DNA from 3 places in the Mesorhizobium sp. PL10 genome. Region 1 is predicted to be linked to each of the others. Evidence: predicted binding sites of a transcription regulator. Region 1 holds the regulator's gene; each other region holds the start of a gene.
The links. The regulator LexA, encoded in region 1, represses DNA repair genes until DNA is damaged. The targets are predictions, from matches to a motif close to TGTTCNNNNTGTGTTCNG.

Region 1 (4,991 bases):
AAGATGATCCTCGATGGCGACGCCAAGAAGGGCGATGTGCTGGGCACAGCGCGCATCGCCGGCATCATGGCGGCCAAGAAGACGCATGAGCTGATTCCGCTCTGCCATCCGCTGCTGTTGACCAAGGTGTCGATCGACATCGAGCCGGATCCCGCTTTGCCCGGCCTAAGGGTCACCGCGCTCGCCCGCGTCACCGGCAAGACGGGCGTCGAGATGGAGGCGCTGACCGCTGCATCGGTGGCCTGCCTGACGATCTACGACATGGCCAAGGCGGCCGACCGCGCCATGGTCATCTCCGGCATCAGGCTGGTGGAAAAGACCGGCGGCAAGTCCGGCGACTACAAGGCGGGTTCGTAAATGGCGCTGGTTCCGGTCGCCGAGGCGCTTCAACGCCTCCTCGACGGCGCTGCGGCGCTGCGGGGTGAAAGCGTCGCGCTGGCGGATGCGGCCGGCCGGGTGCTGGCGGAGTCAGTCGTAGCGCTGCGCACCCAGCCGCCTTTCAACGCGTCCGCCATGGACGGCTATGCGGCCCGGGCGCAGGATGTGGCATCCGCCCCGGCGCGGCTTTCTGTAATCGGAATGGCGCCTGCCGGGCGCGGCTTTGACGGCACTGTCGGCAAGGGTGAGGCCGTGCGCATCTTCACGGGCGCGCCGCTGCCTGAAGGCGCAGACACCATCGTCATCCAGGAAAATGTCAGGGATCTCGGCGGTGGCCAGGTCGAGGTCACCGAGCCGACGGCAAAGGAACGCAACATCCGCCGCCGCGGGTTGGATTTTGCGCAAGGTGACGTCCTGCTGGAGAAAGGCCGCGTGCTCGATCCGGCCGCACTTTCGCTGGCGGCATCGGCCAACCATCCGATGGTGAATGTGGTGCAACGGCCGCTAGTCGCCATCATCGCCACCGGCGACGAGTTGCTGCCGCCGGGCAGCGCGCTTGGCCCCGACCAGATCATCTCGTCCAACGCCTATGGCGTCGCGGCCGCCGCGCAATCGGTCGGCGCGCGCGCTCTCGATCTCGGTATCGCGGCCGACCGTAGGGAGGCGATTGCAGCACTGGTGCAGAAGGCAGTCGCGGCAAAGGCCGACGTCATCGTCACGCTCGGCGGAGCTTCGGTCGGCGACCACGACCTTGTGCACGACGTGCTTACCGGCGAAGGCATGAAGCTCGATTTCTGGAAGCTTGCCATGCGCCCGGGCAAGCCGCTGATGTTCGGGCGTCTCGGCGACATCAGATGCATCGGCCTGCCCGGCAACCCGGTGGCGAGCCTGGTCTGCTCGCAACTGTTCCTGAAACCGCTTTTGGCGCAGCTGGGTGGCCGCGCCCATCGGCAGGATATGCGGCAGGCGCAGCTCGGCGCCGCGATGCCGGCCAACGATCTCAGGCAGGACTACGTGCGCGCCGTGATCACGGAAGAAGCCGGCGCACTTGTCGCAACGCCGTTCGGCATCCAGGATTCGTCGATGCTGCGAATGCTGGCCGACGCCAACGGCTTGATCGTGCGCGAGCCCTTCGCTCCAGCCGCCGCCGCGGGCGCCGCCTGCAGCGTGCTGATGTTACGCTGAACAAAACGTCAACACATTCATTAAACTTTAAAAGGTTGCGGAACACAACTGGAACAGATAGTGTTTGTTCTGGGTTTGTTTTTTCTGATTCTGGTTTCAGAACCCGTGGGGGGCCGCGATGCTGACGCGCAAACAACATGAACTCCTGATGTTCATTCATGAACGCCTGAAGGAGAGCGGAATCCCGCCGTCTTTCGACGAGATGAAGGAGGCGCTCGATCTCGCTTCCAAGTCCGGCATTCACCGCCTGATCACGGCGCTGGAGGAGCGCGGTTTCATTCGCCGGCTGCCGAACCGGGCGCGCGCGCTGGAAGTGCTGCGGCTGCCAGACTCGATTGCACCCGGCCTCAATGCGGCGAAAAAGTTCTCACCAAGCGTTATCCAGGGCAGCCTCGGTCAGAACCAGGGGGGTCTCGGCCGCCAGATCAAGCCGGCCTCGCCCTCGCGTTCGATGTCTGCCGGCAATGACGACGCGGTTTCGGCGGTGTCGATCCCGGTTATGGGCCGGATCGCCGCCGGTGTGCCGATCGACGCCATCCAGCACCAGACGCATTCGATCTCGGTGCCGCCCGACATGATCATGGGCGGCGAACACTACGCGCTCGAGGTCAAGGGCGACTCGATGATCGAGGCCGGCATTTTCGACGGCGACACCGTCATCATCCGCAATGCCGACACCGCCAGCCCCGGCGAGATCATCGTGGCGCTGGTCGACGACGAGGAAGCGACACTGAAACGCTTTCGCCGCAAGGGCGCCTCGATCGCGCTGGAAGCCGCCAATCCGGCCTATGAGACCCGCATCTTCGGACCGGATCGGGTCAAGGTGCAGGGCAAACTGGTCGGGCTGATCAGGCGTTACTGAGCCGGTTTAGGTTTGTACTTTTCGCGCTGCTTGTAAGGCGGCAGGCCGCGTGCTTCGCGTGAGAAGTGGCGTTGCTCGTGCCAGGGACGGTAGGGTTTGTCGACGGCGAAGCGAATGGTTGGGGCTGTCGCGGCCGATTGCGGATCGAAGAAGACGGCGGCACTACCATCGCGGGCAAGCTGCTTCTTGGTCACGACCAGAACCAACGGGTCGCGGCACGGATTGTAGGCGGTGGCGTCGTCGATGACGATCAGGCTCGCGAAAGCGCAGGCTGGCCGGGCTGTTTTGCGGTCTTTTGCAAGCGCGACAATGGCTCCGGACGGGTGCCGGGCAATGCAGAGATCGCCTGTGCAGTAGAAGGGTGAGCCGGGCGGCAGGTCGAGCGGATCGAGATCGAACCGCCTGTCTCCCGTCTCAAATGTCTCGGGCTGAATGATGGTCTCGGCCATCAGCGCCCGTTTCCAGTTGTCGGTGGTGAATTCGTTTGCGCGGTCCCGGTTGAGAGCGAGCTCGCCGCCACCGATCGGCACAGCCACCAGATGCGCATCCTCGGAAATGAGCACATCGGGCGTGTGCACCTGCGGCACCGTCAACAGACCAGCCAGCGCGAAAGGTACGGCCGCCAGCCTCAGCCAGGTTGTGGCCATGGTTGCGATGACCAGTGCGACCGTTGCCAGCAACACGGACTGGATGGAGATCAGGCCGACGGCATCGAGCGGCGAACGCTCGGAGATCCAGGCAGAGATCGCGATCATTGCCGTCAGGCCCTTGCCCATCACATAGAGGAATGGCCCGTCCGCGCCGAACGGCATGGCCAGCGCACTGAGCACTCCGAATGGCATGACAACCAGCGATACGATCGGCATCACAATGAGATTGGCGAGCAGACTGAGCGGCGACACGCGCTGGAAATGCCAGATCGCGAACAGCAACGTGGCGCTGCCGGCAATGATCGAGGTCATGGCGAGGCCGCCCATGCCAGCCAAGAATCTTTGCGACAGAAAACCGACAAGGGAGCGCTTTGCCGGCGGCGTTCTCACTTTGTCGGCGCGGTAGTCGGCCCAGCCGGCATAGGCGCCGACAAGGGCGGCGGTGGCGGCAAACGACATCTGAAAGCTCGGGCCGACAACCTCATGCGGCGACACCAGGATGACGGCGATGGCCGAGATTGCCAGGTTGCGCATGGTGAGCGCGGCACGATCGAACAGCACTGCGATGAGCATCACCGCCAGCATGATGAAGCTGCGCTCTGCGGCGACCACGATGCCTGAAATGACGAGATAGGCGGCGATCGAGACGAGTGCCACGGCGGCCGCATATTTCTTCACCGGCCGGCGCGAGGAGAAATCGGGAAACAGTGCGAAGGCGCCACGCAGCAACGCCATGATGGTGCCGGCGACCAGCGCCATGTGCAGACCCGAAATGGAGATGATGTGGTAGATGCCGGTGCGCCGCATCGCTTCGTTGACCTCGTCCGGAATGCCGGCGCGCACGCCGACAATGAGCGCTGCGGCAATCTCGCCTTCGGCCCCGCCGATCTTGCCCCTGATATGATCGGCAATGTTTTCGCGCGCATTCTCAATCGCGGAAGAGAGCCGTGCAGTCAGTCGCGGCGGTTCCTGCGCGGCGATGGTTTTGGGATTGCCGAGAAAGAAGCCGCTGCCGCCGATGCCGCTGAAATAGCTGTCGAAGGAGAAATCGTAGCTCTCAGGCCGCACCGGACCCGTCGGCGGCAACAGCCTGGCATAGCCGGTCACCAGGGAGCCTGCCGTCATATCGGACGGAATCCTACGCGCCGAGAGCCTGACCCGCTCCGGCGCGTAGCGCAGCTTGGGGTGAGCGGTGGAAATCACGTCGAGCGTCAGCCTGACGCGGCCGTTCTCCATGTCTTCAAGACTGACAACGCGCCCGGTCAACCGTGTCTGGATCTCGGAGCCCAGCATCTGCGTTCCGGCGCGCCAGGTCTCGACCTTGGCGGCAACCACGCCCAACGCGCATAGCATCGTAGCCATGCAGCACAGATGCGTCCTTTGCCAGGATCGCGTGGCGACAGCACAGTATGTCGCCAACGCCACAATGGCGATTGGCTGGGCAAAGCCTGGCTCGCTGGCCAGCGAGAAATAGACAATGACCCCGGCCGCCAGGAAGACCGGCACCAGCAGGAAGGCAACGCCACGGTCGAGTTCCGTGCCGGCGGCCACCGCAACGCTGCGGCGGATTGCGGGCCATGACGGACGGCGGAGCAGTCTGCCCAGACGGACGCCAGTTCCAGGCACGGCGACAGGCGCTGATGGCGCGTCATCCGGAGACAAGGGCCGGACGCCAGGTCGCGTCTCGGGCAACGCGACGGGCATCGGCTCGGCATAGGGAGTATCGGCAAACAGAGAGCGTTCGCTGACGCTTGCTTCAGCGCCCTCGCCTTCCCTCGCGCCCCAGCTACGTCCAGCCATCGGGTCTGCCCCTTGCGCCCCAGACCTCCTATGCTACATGAACGCGCAAAGCGCGAAAGTCCGCGCGATCATGCCCTGCTTTCCAGCCCTTTCCGAGAGTTCCATGCCCGACAAGG
Region 2 (4,991 bases), on a different contig from region 1:
TCCTCGGAGATCCCGACACGCGCGCTTTCTTCCATAATCTCATGCGCGAAGTGGTCGAGATCGGTCGTGCCAGGGGCGTGCCGCTGCCTGCCGATTTCGCCGATGACCGGATGAAGTTCGGCGAATCGTCGCCACCTGGCTTCAAGGCGTCCATGCTGCATGACCTGGAACGCGGCAACCGGCTTGAACTTGATTGGCTCGCGGGCAAGGTCGTTCAACTCGGCCGGGAGCTCGGAATCCCGACGCCGGCGAACGAGGCGGTGTATGCGGTGCTCAAGCTACACCGCCTGGGCAGAGCTGCCGCTGACGACACGCATTAAGCCTGAGCCAAGCAAGCGTGATTGGCAGACGGCGCCGAGTTCCGTATATCGCTCTCGTCGACGCATCGACCCGAACTCGCTCCAATCGCGCCGGAGACCGCCATGAAGCTGAAAATCGCCGTCCAGATGGACCATGTCTCCACCGTCTCGATCGCCGGCGACACGTCGTTTGCGCTGTCGCTGGAGGCGCAGCGGCGCGGCCACCAATTGTTCCACTACACGCCTGACCGGCTGTCGATGCTGGGCGGCAAGGTGTTCGCCCGCATCGAGGAGATGAAGCTCCGCGACGAGAAGGGCAGCCATTACACGCTGGGCGACAAGGTGCGCACCGACCTGTCGGAAATGGACGTGATCCTGCTGCGGCAGGACCCGCCCTTCGACATGAACTACATCACCACCACGCACATCCTCGAGCGCATCCACCCGAAGACACTGGTCGTCAACGACCCGGCCTGGGTGCGCAACAGCCCGGAAAAGATCTTCGTCACCGAATTCCCCGACCTGATGCCGGAAACGCTGATCACCAAGGACCCGCAGGAGGTCGCGGCCTTCCGCAAGGCGTTCGGCGACATCATCGTCAAGCCGCTCTACGGCAATGGCGGCGCTGGCATCTTCCATCTCAAGGAGGACGATCGCAACCTTGCCTCGCTGCTCGAAATGTTCGCCCAGCTGTCGCGCGAACCCTATATCGTGCAGCGTTATCTCAAGGACGTGCGCAAGGGCGACAAGCGCATCATCCTGATCGACGGCGAGGCGGTGGGCGCCATCAACCGTGTGCCGGCCGACCACGATTCGCGCTCCAACATGCATGTCGGCGGCCGCGCCGAAAAGACCGAGCTGACGAAACGCGAGCGCGAAATCTGCGAGCGCATCGGGCCGTCGCTGAGGGAACGCGGCTTCATCCTCGTCGGCATAGACGTGATCGGCGACTACATGACCGAGATCAACGTGACCTCGCCCACCGGCGTGCGCGAAGTGCAGCGCTTTGGCGGCGCCGACATCGCGAGCCTGTTCTGGGATGCCGTCGAGGGGAAGAGGCGCTAGAGCGCTTCACGGAAACGGCGAACCGCTCTATCTCTTTGCTTTCACCCAATTCCTGAGGGAATCGTTTCCCCTTTGCTCTAGACCAGGATGAAGTCGTCCGCGGTGAGCAAGGTGCCAGGGTCGACGGCGGCGAACTTGACGGCCGCCGCGCCACCCACCCCGTCCACATCGAACAGCAGGTCGCCGGTCACGTCGTTGTAAAGGATGTGGTCGCTGTCATCGATGGCTGCGCTACCGACCGCGAAGGCCGAAGCGAAAAGCGGGCCGGCCTGCAGCCCGACAAACACGGAACTGTCGAGCCGGATCACATCATCTTGCGCATTGAAGTCTTCGATCCAGTCGCGGTTCGCCAGTCCAAAGGTGTCGAACGCGAAGACATCCCTGCCCTCGCCGCCGGCCAGCCGGTCGCCGCCGGCACCGCCATTGAGGATGTCATCGCCAGCGCCGCCCCGTAGCTCGTCGGAACCAGCGCCGCCGTCGAGGTTGTCGTCGCCTTCATCGCCGCGGAGGCCGTCCGTGCCCGCACCGCCGCTTATGACGTCATTGCCGGCGCCGCCCTTCAGCCAATCCGTGCCCGCGCCGCCGATGAGGGTGTCGGAACCAGCGCCGCCGAACAGCTGGTCGTGGCCGGCGCCGCCGTCGAGCGTATCGTTGAAGGCGGTGCCGGTGACGCGATCGCCGCCGTCCAGCGCGGCGACGAGCACGGCACTGTCGTTGCCTGCATAGCTCACAGTGTTGGTGGCGTCGTCAAGCGCGATGGACCCGGCCGGTGGCGTGACCGTGACCGTAATCGTCACCACATTGCTGTTGCCCTGGCCGTCCGTGGCGTAAACTTCAAAGCTGTCGGTGCCGACGAAGCCGGCCTCGGGTGTGTAGTCGAACAGATTGCCGTTCAGAAAGTCGGCATGATGGTGCAGGCTGGCGCCCACGTGACCTTGGTGAAACGGATAGTAGTTGCCGTCGAATCGCGTGCTCTGCTCAAGGGCGCCGTGGTCCGGCCCATCGACGACGACGAAGCTCAAGAGATCGTAGTCGGCATCCGCCGCGCTGAACTTGATATCGTCGAGAGATTGCCCCTGCGAAACCGAGACATCCAGATCGGCGGCCGTCGGCGCATGGTTGACGAAGGTGTCGGGCTGAAGCGCGCCGCCGTCCAGGATGATCTGGTGCTGGCCGTATTGGGTGTTTTCGCCGCCGAAATATTCGTTCGCCCCGATCCATGTCACGGCGATGGTGTCGGGGCTGTCGGCGTTGACCGAGACGATCCGGGCCGACAGGTAGGCCGCCTGGTCGGACAAGGTGCGGAGAAGATTGCCTTCATTGTCGAAGACCTGCGTTTCCACCGTCGTCCAGGTCTCGGTCCGGCCCTCATTGGTGAAGCTGGTGATGGTGAAGAAGCCGTCGAAGACATCGACCGAAGCCACGTCGATGCCACCGAACGGGAAATCCGGCTTTGCCCCTATCGGTCCGATCACGTCACCGTCGGTTTCCGTGATGCTGAAAAGCACCGCGTCGGGGCTCGGGTTGGGATTGTCGGGTTCTTCCCATACAGTGAGCACACTGCCATTGCTTAAGGTCGGCATCCTGTTGTCCTCGCTTTTGCGCTTGAACGCGCTGCGGATGTCCCCCGATCCCAACCATACCATAGTATGCGAGTCGGATCGGTGACACCAATCGCGCCGCCTTTGCAGTTAATTCTGTCTCGGGCGGAGGCAGGCGTCGGCATCTATGGTGCCGGAAGCACGGCGGACCGTATGTTCCCGTAATGTTCTTGCCTTGGCCTGAAATCTATGGTTGTCTTGGGCCGACGTCGCGGGCGGCTTGATCCACAATGGCCCGAGCGAGCCTGCATTGGGGCAGATCAAAATGGTGGCGCGGGTTCGCACGGTTGCTTTCCAGGGCATCGAGGCCGTTCCGGTCGATGTCCAGGTGATGATCGCGCCGGGCAAGGTCGGCATGCAGATCGTCGGCCTGGCCGACAAGGCGGTGGCCGAAAGCCGCGAGCGCGTGCAGGCGGCGCTCCATGCGTCGGGCCTGTCGATGCCGTCGAAGAAGGTGACCGTCAACCTTGCGCCTGCCGATTTGCCCAAAGAAGGCAGCCATTACGATCTGCCGATCGCGCTTGGCCTGATGGCCGCACTCGGCGCCATTCCGGGCGACATGCTGGCCTCCTATGTCGTGCTCGGCGAATTGTCGCTCGACGGCACCATTGCCGCGGTCGCCGGCGCGCTGCCGGCTGCGATCGGCGCCAATGCCGAGGGAAAGGGACTGATCTGCCCATTCGGCTGCGGGCCGGAAGCGGCCTGGGCGGGCAAGGATTTCGACATATTGGCGCCGCGCAGCCTGATTGCCATCGCCAATCATTTTCGCGGCACGCAGGTGCTGTCGCGACCCGAACCCGGCATTCATGTCTCGGCGCGCGACCTGCCCGACCTCTGCGACATCAAGGGCCAGGAGAGCGCCAAGCGAGCGCTGGAGGTGGCGGCAGCCGGCGGCCACAATCTAATGATGGTCGGGCCTCCGGGTTCAGGAAAATCGATGCTGGCGCAAAGGCTGCCGTCGATCCTGCCGCCGCTGGCGCCCAAGGAATTGCTCGAAGTCTCGATGATCGCCTCGGTGGCCGGCGAGCTCGGCGAAGGCAAGCTGACCGACCGGCGGCCGTTCCGCGCTCCGCACCATTCGGCATCGATGGCGGCGATGGTCGGCGGCGGCTTGCGGGTGCGGCCGGGCGAGGTCTCGCTCGCCCATCACGGCGTGCTGTTCCTCGACGAATTCCCCGAATTCTCGCCGCAGACGCTGGATGCGCTGCGCCAGCCGCTGGAGACCGGCGACTGCATGATCGCGCGCGCCAACCACCGCGTTACTTATCCGGCGCGCATCCAGCTGGTGGCGGCGATGAACCCGTGCCGCTGCGGCATGGCCGGCGAACCGGGCTATCGCTGCCTGCGCGGCGAGCGTTGCCGCACCGACTACCAGGCGCGCATCTCAGGCCCGCTGCTCGACCGTATCGATCTGAGGATCGAGGTGCCGGCGGTCTCGGCCGCCGATCTGATCCGCCCGGACCGGGCGGAGAAAAGTGCTGCCGTCGCGCAGCGCGTGGCCCGCGCCCGCACCATCCAGCGCGAACGCTTCGAACGGCTTGGCGTCACCAGCGCCACCACCAACGCGCATTGCTCGCCAGCAATCATCGAAGACATTGCCGTGCCGGACGCCGCCGGCCTGTCGCTGCTGAAGGACGCCAGCGAGAAGCTCGGCTTTTCGGCGCGGGCCTATCACCGCGTGCTGAAAGTGGCGCGCACACTCGCCGACCTCGACGCCAGCGAAACCGTCGGCCGCATTCATCTGGCGGAAGCGATTTCCTACCGCATGATGTCGGAGCGAGTGGCGCAGGCGGCATAGGTGATCTCACCCACAAGGGCGGAGATCAGCGGTCCTGCTTCGCCTTCAGCTCCAGCCTCCGCGCATGCAGCACCGGCTCGGTGTATCCGTTCGGCTGCTCCCGGCCCTTGAAGACCAGGTCGCAGGCGGCCTGGAAGGCGATGGAACTGTCGAAGTCGGCGGCCATCGGGAAGTAGAGCGGGTCGCCGACATTCTGCAGGTCGACTGTCGCCGCCATGCGGCGCAGCG
Region 3 (4,991 bases), on a different contig from region 1:
GGGGCCCCACAAGGGTGGAGATTAGCTCTCACTCCAGCCCGGCGAAACTCTCTTCCTCGGCCACCTCAACGCCGCCCAGCCGGAACGGCGCGAACGACGCCCGATGCAGTCTTGCCACCGGTCCATGCGCCTCAATTGCGGTACGATGGCGGACCGTGGCGTAGCCCATATGGACCTCGAACCCGTAACGCTCGTGGTGGCTGCCGCAGCCGCACATCATCCGGTCGCGCATCACCTTGGCGACGATCGACGCGGCGGCGATCGACTGGGAGCGCTGGTCGCCCTTGACCAAGGCGCGGCCCTCGCAGAGGAGACCCGGCGGCACGTCGCGGCCGTCGGCCAGCGCCAGCTTCGCCTGGATGGGCAGGCCGGCCAGGGCGCGGCGCATCGCCTCCAGGCTGGCCTTGAGGATATTGCTGCCGTCAATGCCTTCGGCGCTCACCGAGGCCATCGACACGCCGAGCGCGGAGCCGAGGATTTTCAGGAACAGCGCCTCGCGCTGCAAATGGTTGAGCCGTTTGGAATCGTCGAGCCCGTCGGGAATGTTGGCGGGGTCGAGGATCACCGCTGCCGCAACCACAGGCCCGGCTAGCGGACCGCGGCCGGCCTCGTCCATGCCCGCCACCGGCCACAGGCCCTCAGCCATCGCCTTCGTCTCGAAGGAGAAGTCGGGCTTCTCGACGATTTCGAAAAGAAGCGGAGAATCGGAACGCGCGCGAGCCATGTTGCGGCGAGGTTCGCATCGGCTCCGATTCTCCGCAAGTCCCTCCAGGGTCGAATGGGGCAAGACCGGGAGGGCACCGTCTGCAGGCCGGGGGACAGGCCGGACGGGATTCTTGTTTCCTGCCCGGCCGAAGACGGCAGGCAGGAGAAGTATCTTCAGAGCAGCATCAGCTGCTCTGTCGCATTGGCGGCGGCGACGAACTGGTCGGTCCTCAGCGTCCGCCGTTCGGCGTTAAGGCCGAGCCGCTTGGCGGTGATCTCGAAGCGTCGGCCGATCTGCCAGGCATAGGGTCCGGCGCCTTTCATGCGCTTGCCCCATTCCGAATCGTAATCCTTGCCGTCGCGCATCGACCGGATCAGCGACATCACATGCCGGTAGCGGTCAGGATAGTGGCGCAGCAGCCAGTCCTTGAAGATCGGCGCCACCTCGAGCGGCAGGCGCAGGATGACATAACCGGCTTCGCGGGCGCCGGCGGCGCGGGCCGAATCGAGGATGCGCTCCATTTCTTGGTCGGTCAGGCCGGGGATGATCGGCGCCACCATCACCGAGGCCGGAATGCCTGCATCCGAAAGTTGCCTTATTGCCTCAAGCCGCTTGGTCGGTGTCGATGCGCGCGGCTCCATGGTACGCGCCAGCATGCGGTCCATCGTCGTCACCGACAGCGCCACCTTGGCCAGGCCCCGTTCGGCCATGCGCGACAAGATGTCGATGTCGCGCGTCACCAGATGGGATTTGGTGACGATGCCGACCGGATGGCCGCGCGCCTCAAGCACTTCGAGAATCTCACGCATGATCCGATACTGCTTTTCGATCGGCTGGTAGGGATCGGTATTGGTGCCGATGGCAATGGTGCGCGGCTGGTAGCCGTCCTTCGACAGTTCCTTGTCGAGCAGCCGCGCCGCATCCGGCTTGGCAAACAGCTTCGATTCGAAATCCAGTCCCGGCGACAGGCCCATGAAGGAATGCGTAGGCCGGGCGAAACAATAGACGCAGCCGTGCTCGCAGCCGCGATAGGGGTTGATCGACCGGTCGAAGGAGATGTCGGGCGATTCGTTGCGGGTGATGATGATGCGCGGCTTCTCGACCTGCACCTCGGTCTTGAACGGCGGCAGCTCCTCCAGCGAATTCCAGCCATCGTCGAACACATGCCGGCTGACGGGTTCGAACCGGCCGGACGGGTTGATCCCGGCAGAACGGCCGCGGTTGCGGTCCGGACGGACGCGCATGCCGCTCTGTTCGATCATCGCATTGGCCATCTCGGCTCGTCCTGCTCCGAAGGCTGCAATGTCCGCACGCACGATATGTTCCATTTTCGCCCTCTCCCAGGGACTGTCGGCCGGCTGTCGAATCGTTCTGTTCATGAAAATAATCCTATTTTGCCGACGAGAACAAAGCAAGAACTTTTTTGCCGCGCGATGCCAAACTGGCGCTCCGCGAGGCTTTCCGCTATTGCGCTGAAATGCTCAGCGTTCTCATCGAAACCCATGATGACGAAGAGGGCCTTGCCCGCACGCTCGCCTCGCTGATCGGCGGCGCGGTCGAGGGCGTGGTGCGCGACGTCATCGTCTGCGACACCGGCTCGACCGACCAGACGCAACGGGTCGCCGATCATGCCGGTTGCCACTTCGTCGCCGGCGGCATCGCTGCCGGGATCAGGCAGGCGAAAGGCGACTGGCTGCTGTTGCTGGAACCCGGCGCACGGCTTGTCGAGGGCTGGATCGACGACGTTGTCGCTCACACGGCGCGGCAAACCATGCCGGCGCGCTTTTCCCGCGCCCGGGGCAGCCGCAGGCCGTTCCTGGCACGGATGCTCCAGGGAAACCGGGCGCTGGCCGAAGGACTGGTCATCAGCAAGCGGCAGGCGACGTCCCTGTCGAAGAACGCGCGCAGCGCCGAAGCCCTCGCGCACGGCCTTGCCACCAGGCGGCTCGACGCCGAGATCTGGGTGGCTCCGGCCAAGTGATGTCTTGTCCTCCCGCGTCGGCAGGCGAGAGCGATGTCAAAACTTGTTACTTTAGCTCGTCGTTATTGTGCATTGCACAAAAGTTGACGCGGGGATAACATTCCCCTGATGCGGGACATTTGGGTTTGGGTAATGCTTGGGCGGTGAGCAGCCGACATTTCGTCGGTGCCGCGCTCATAACCGAGGACCCCAATGAACCTTTCGACGCCTGACAAATCCGGCACCGCCAGCCTCGAGGCCATTGCCCGCAATGGCAGCCTGTTCCGCCGCATCGCCGCGCGCATCCCGACCTATCTGTCCGATCTGCGCGAGAACCCGGCCTGGCTGCCGATGTTCATGCTGGCCCGCACCATGCCGGGGCGGCGCCTGCACTGGCTGGGCGCCAAAGCCACCCGCCCGGCGCAAAATACCGGGGCTACGATGTTCAGGGGCGTCGACCTCAATTCGGTCGTCGAGGCGCTCCGGTCCGACGGGCTGTTTTCCGGTCTGGTCCTGCCGCAGGCTGTCCACGAAGAGATCACCAGTTTCGCGCAAAGCACGCCGTGCTTCGGCAATTTCGACCGCCGGCTCGAATTCATGCCCGGGGATCATGCCGAGGCCGAGAAGCGTTTCGGCCGCTCCCTGCTCAGTGGCCATTATTTCGAGCGCATCCTCGGCTGCAACGCGGCACTCGCCATCCAGAACGATCCGCTGCTGCTCGACATCGCCCAGCACTATCTGGGCGGGCAGGCAAAGCTGATCACGACGCGCGTCTGGTGGAGTTTTCCGACCGGCGAGGCCTCCGATGCCGACAAGAACCTCGCCTCGCTCGGCAAATACCATTTCGATCTCGACGATTGGCGAATGCTGAAATTTTTCTTCTATCTGAAACCCTGCGATGCCGGCACCGGCCCGCATGTCTATGTCAAAGGCAGCCACAGGCGACGCAGCCTCAAGCACCAGCTGACGCTGCTCGTCGGCCATTCGGCGCAAGAGGTGCTCAAGGTCTATGGCGACGACAGCCCGGTCACGTTGACCGGCGAGGCAGGTCTCGGCTTTGTCGAAGATCCGTTCGGCTTCCATATGGGCACCGTGCCGTCACGCACGCCGCGGCTGATGATGGAAGTCGGCTTCGGCGTGTCGCCGCCCTCGCGCCGCCGCTTCCACGGCGAACCGGTCATCCGCTGATCAGGATCTCGACCGGCATCCAACGCGCCTGCCGCCGGGCCATGCGGCCCTCGCGGCTCTCGGCATCGTAATCCATGGCGACCGGCTCGCCGCTGAACCGCGGCCGGTCGTCCAATGCGTTGACGATGACGATCGCCCTCGGGTCGCCGCCATCGGTGGTCACCGCCGCGACATAGACGCCGCAGTCCCGGCAGATGAGATAGTCGGCGGTGCGCAATCCGAACCGGTATCGGTGCAACCGCGCCTCGTCCTCGACCGTGACGATCAACCGACCCTGCGGATCGGCGGCAGCGCGCGAGCCATGCCGGACGCAGAACGCGCATTGGCAGGCGCGGATCTCCATCTGCGATGGCTCGATCCCGGTTTCAAACGTCAGGTGGATGTTGCCACAATGGCAGCCGCCCGTGTACGCGCTCATCGTATTCCGCCTTGAAGACCCGGCGACAGATTACCCTCCTGGCAGCCTGCAGGAAATGACCCTTCGAAGGTCCAGGCGTCATTCGGCTTGAGATAGGCGGCGTGCGACCGGCACTTTGCCTTGGTTTACGAGCCGGCCTTGCCGCGCTTGAGATGCTCGTCCAGGCGGGGCATGATCTCGACGAAGTTGCAGGGCATGTGGCGATAGTCGAGCTGCGGCTTCAAAATGCCGTCCCAGGCATCCTTGCAGGCGCCGGGCGAACCCGGCAGCACGAAGACGAAGGTGGCGTTGACGACGCCGCCGGTCGCCCGGCTCTGCACCGTCGACGTGCCGATCTTGTCGTAGGAAATGCGATGAAACACTTCGGAAAAGCCATCCATGCGCTTTTCGAAGATCGGCTCCAGCGCCTCCGGCGTCACGTCGCGGCCGGTGAAGCCTGTGCCACCGGTGGTGATGACGACATCGATATCCTTGTCGCGCGACCAGCCCAGCACCTTGTCGCGGATTTTCTTGCGATCGTCGGTGACGATGTCGCGGGCGGCGAGAATATGGCCGGCCTCGGTGATGCGGTCGGCCAGGGTCTGGCCGGATTTGTCGTCTGCGAGGCTGCGCGTATCGGACACCGTCAGCACCGCGATGCGCACCGGAATGAACGGGCGGCCCTCGTCAATTTTGGCCATCGGTTCCCTCCGAAGCGATGCTTCGTGTCGCCGCGACAA

Region 2: the regulator LexA is predicted to act here: its motif matches at 3,120-3,137, upstream of ACWGTO_RS14330 (YifB family Mg chelatase-like AAA ATPase).
Region 3: the regulator LexA is predicted to act here: its motif matches at 2,109-2,126, upstream of ACWGTO_RS04900 (PA0069 family radical SAM protein).

Annotation. Positions count from the first base shown of each region.
Region 1 is NZ_JBSKBR010000006.1:85,132-90,122, reverse strand. It holds gene moaC (cyclic pyranopterin monophosphate synthase MoaC) at 1-357, shown strand, start outside; gene ACWGTO_RS11785 (molybdopterin molybdotransferase MoeA) at 358-1,563, shown strand; gene lexA (transcriptional repressor LexA) at 1,682-2,425, shown strand; gene ACWGTO_RS11775 (ComEC/Rec2 family competence protein) at 2,419-4,875, opposite strand; gene gltX (glutamate--tRNA ligase) at 4,979-4,991, shown strand, end outside.
Region 2 is NZ_JBSKBR010000007.1:261,029-266,019, forward strand. It holds gene ACWGTO_RS14315 (2-dehydropantoate 2-reductase) at 1-320, shown strand, start outside; gene gshB (glutathione synthase) at 423-1,364, shown strand; gene ACWGTO_RS14325 (Ig-like domain-containing protein) at 1,442-2,947, opposite strand; gene ACWGTO_RS14330 (YifB family Mg chelatase-like AAA ATPase) at 3,231-4,763, shown strand; gene ACWGTO_RS14335 (malate synthase G) at 4,789-4,991, opposite strand, start outside.
Region 3 is NZ_JBSKBR010000002.1:279,684-284,674, forward strand. It holds gene ACWGTO_RS04895 (ribonuclease HII) at 29-724, opposite strand; gene ACWGTO_RS04900 (PA0069 family radical SAM protein) at 880-2,034, opposite strand; gene ACWGTO_RS04905 (glycosyltransferase) at 2,184-2,687, shown strand; gene ACWGTO_RS04910 (hypothetical protein) at 2,880-3,854, shown strand; gene ACWGTO_RS04915 (GFA family protein) at 3,844-4,272, opposite strand; gene moaB (molybdenum cofactor biosynthesis protein B) at 4,398-4,952, opposite strand; gene ACWGTO_RS04925 (4-(cytidine 5'-diphospho)-2-C-methyl-D-erythritol kinase) at 4,939-4,991, opposite strand, start outside.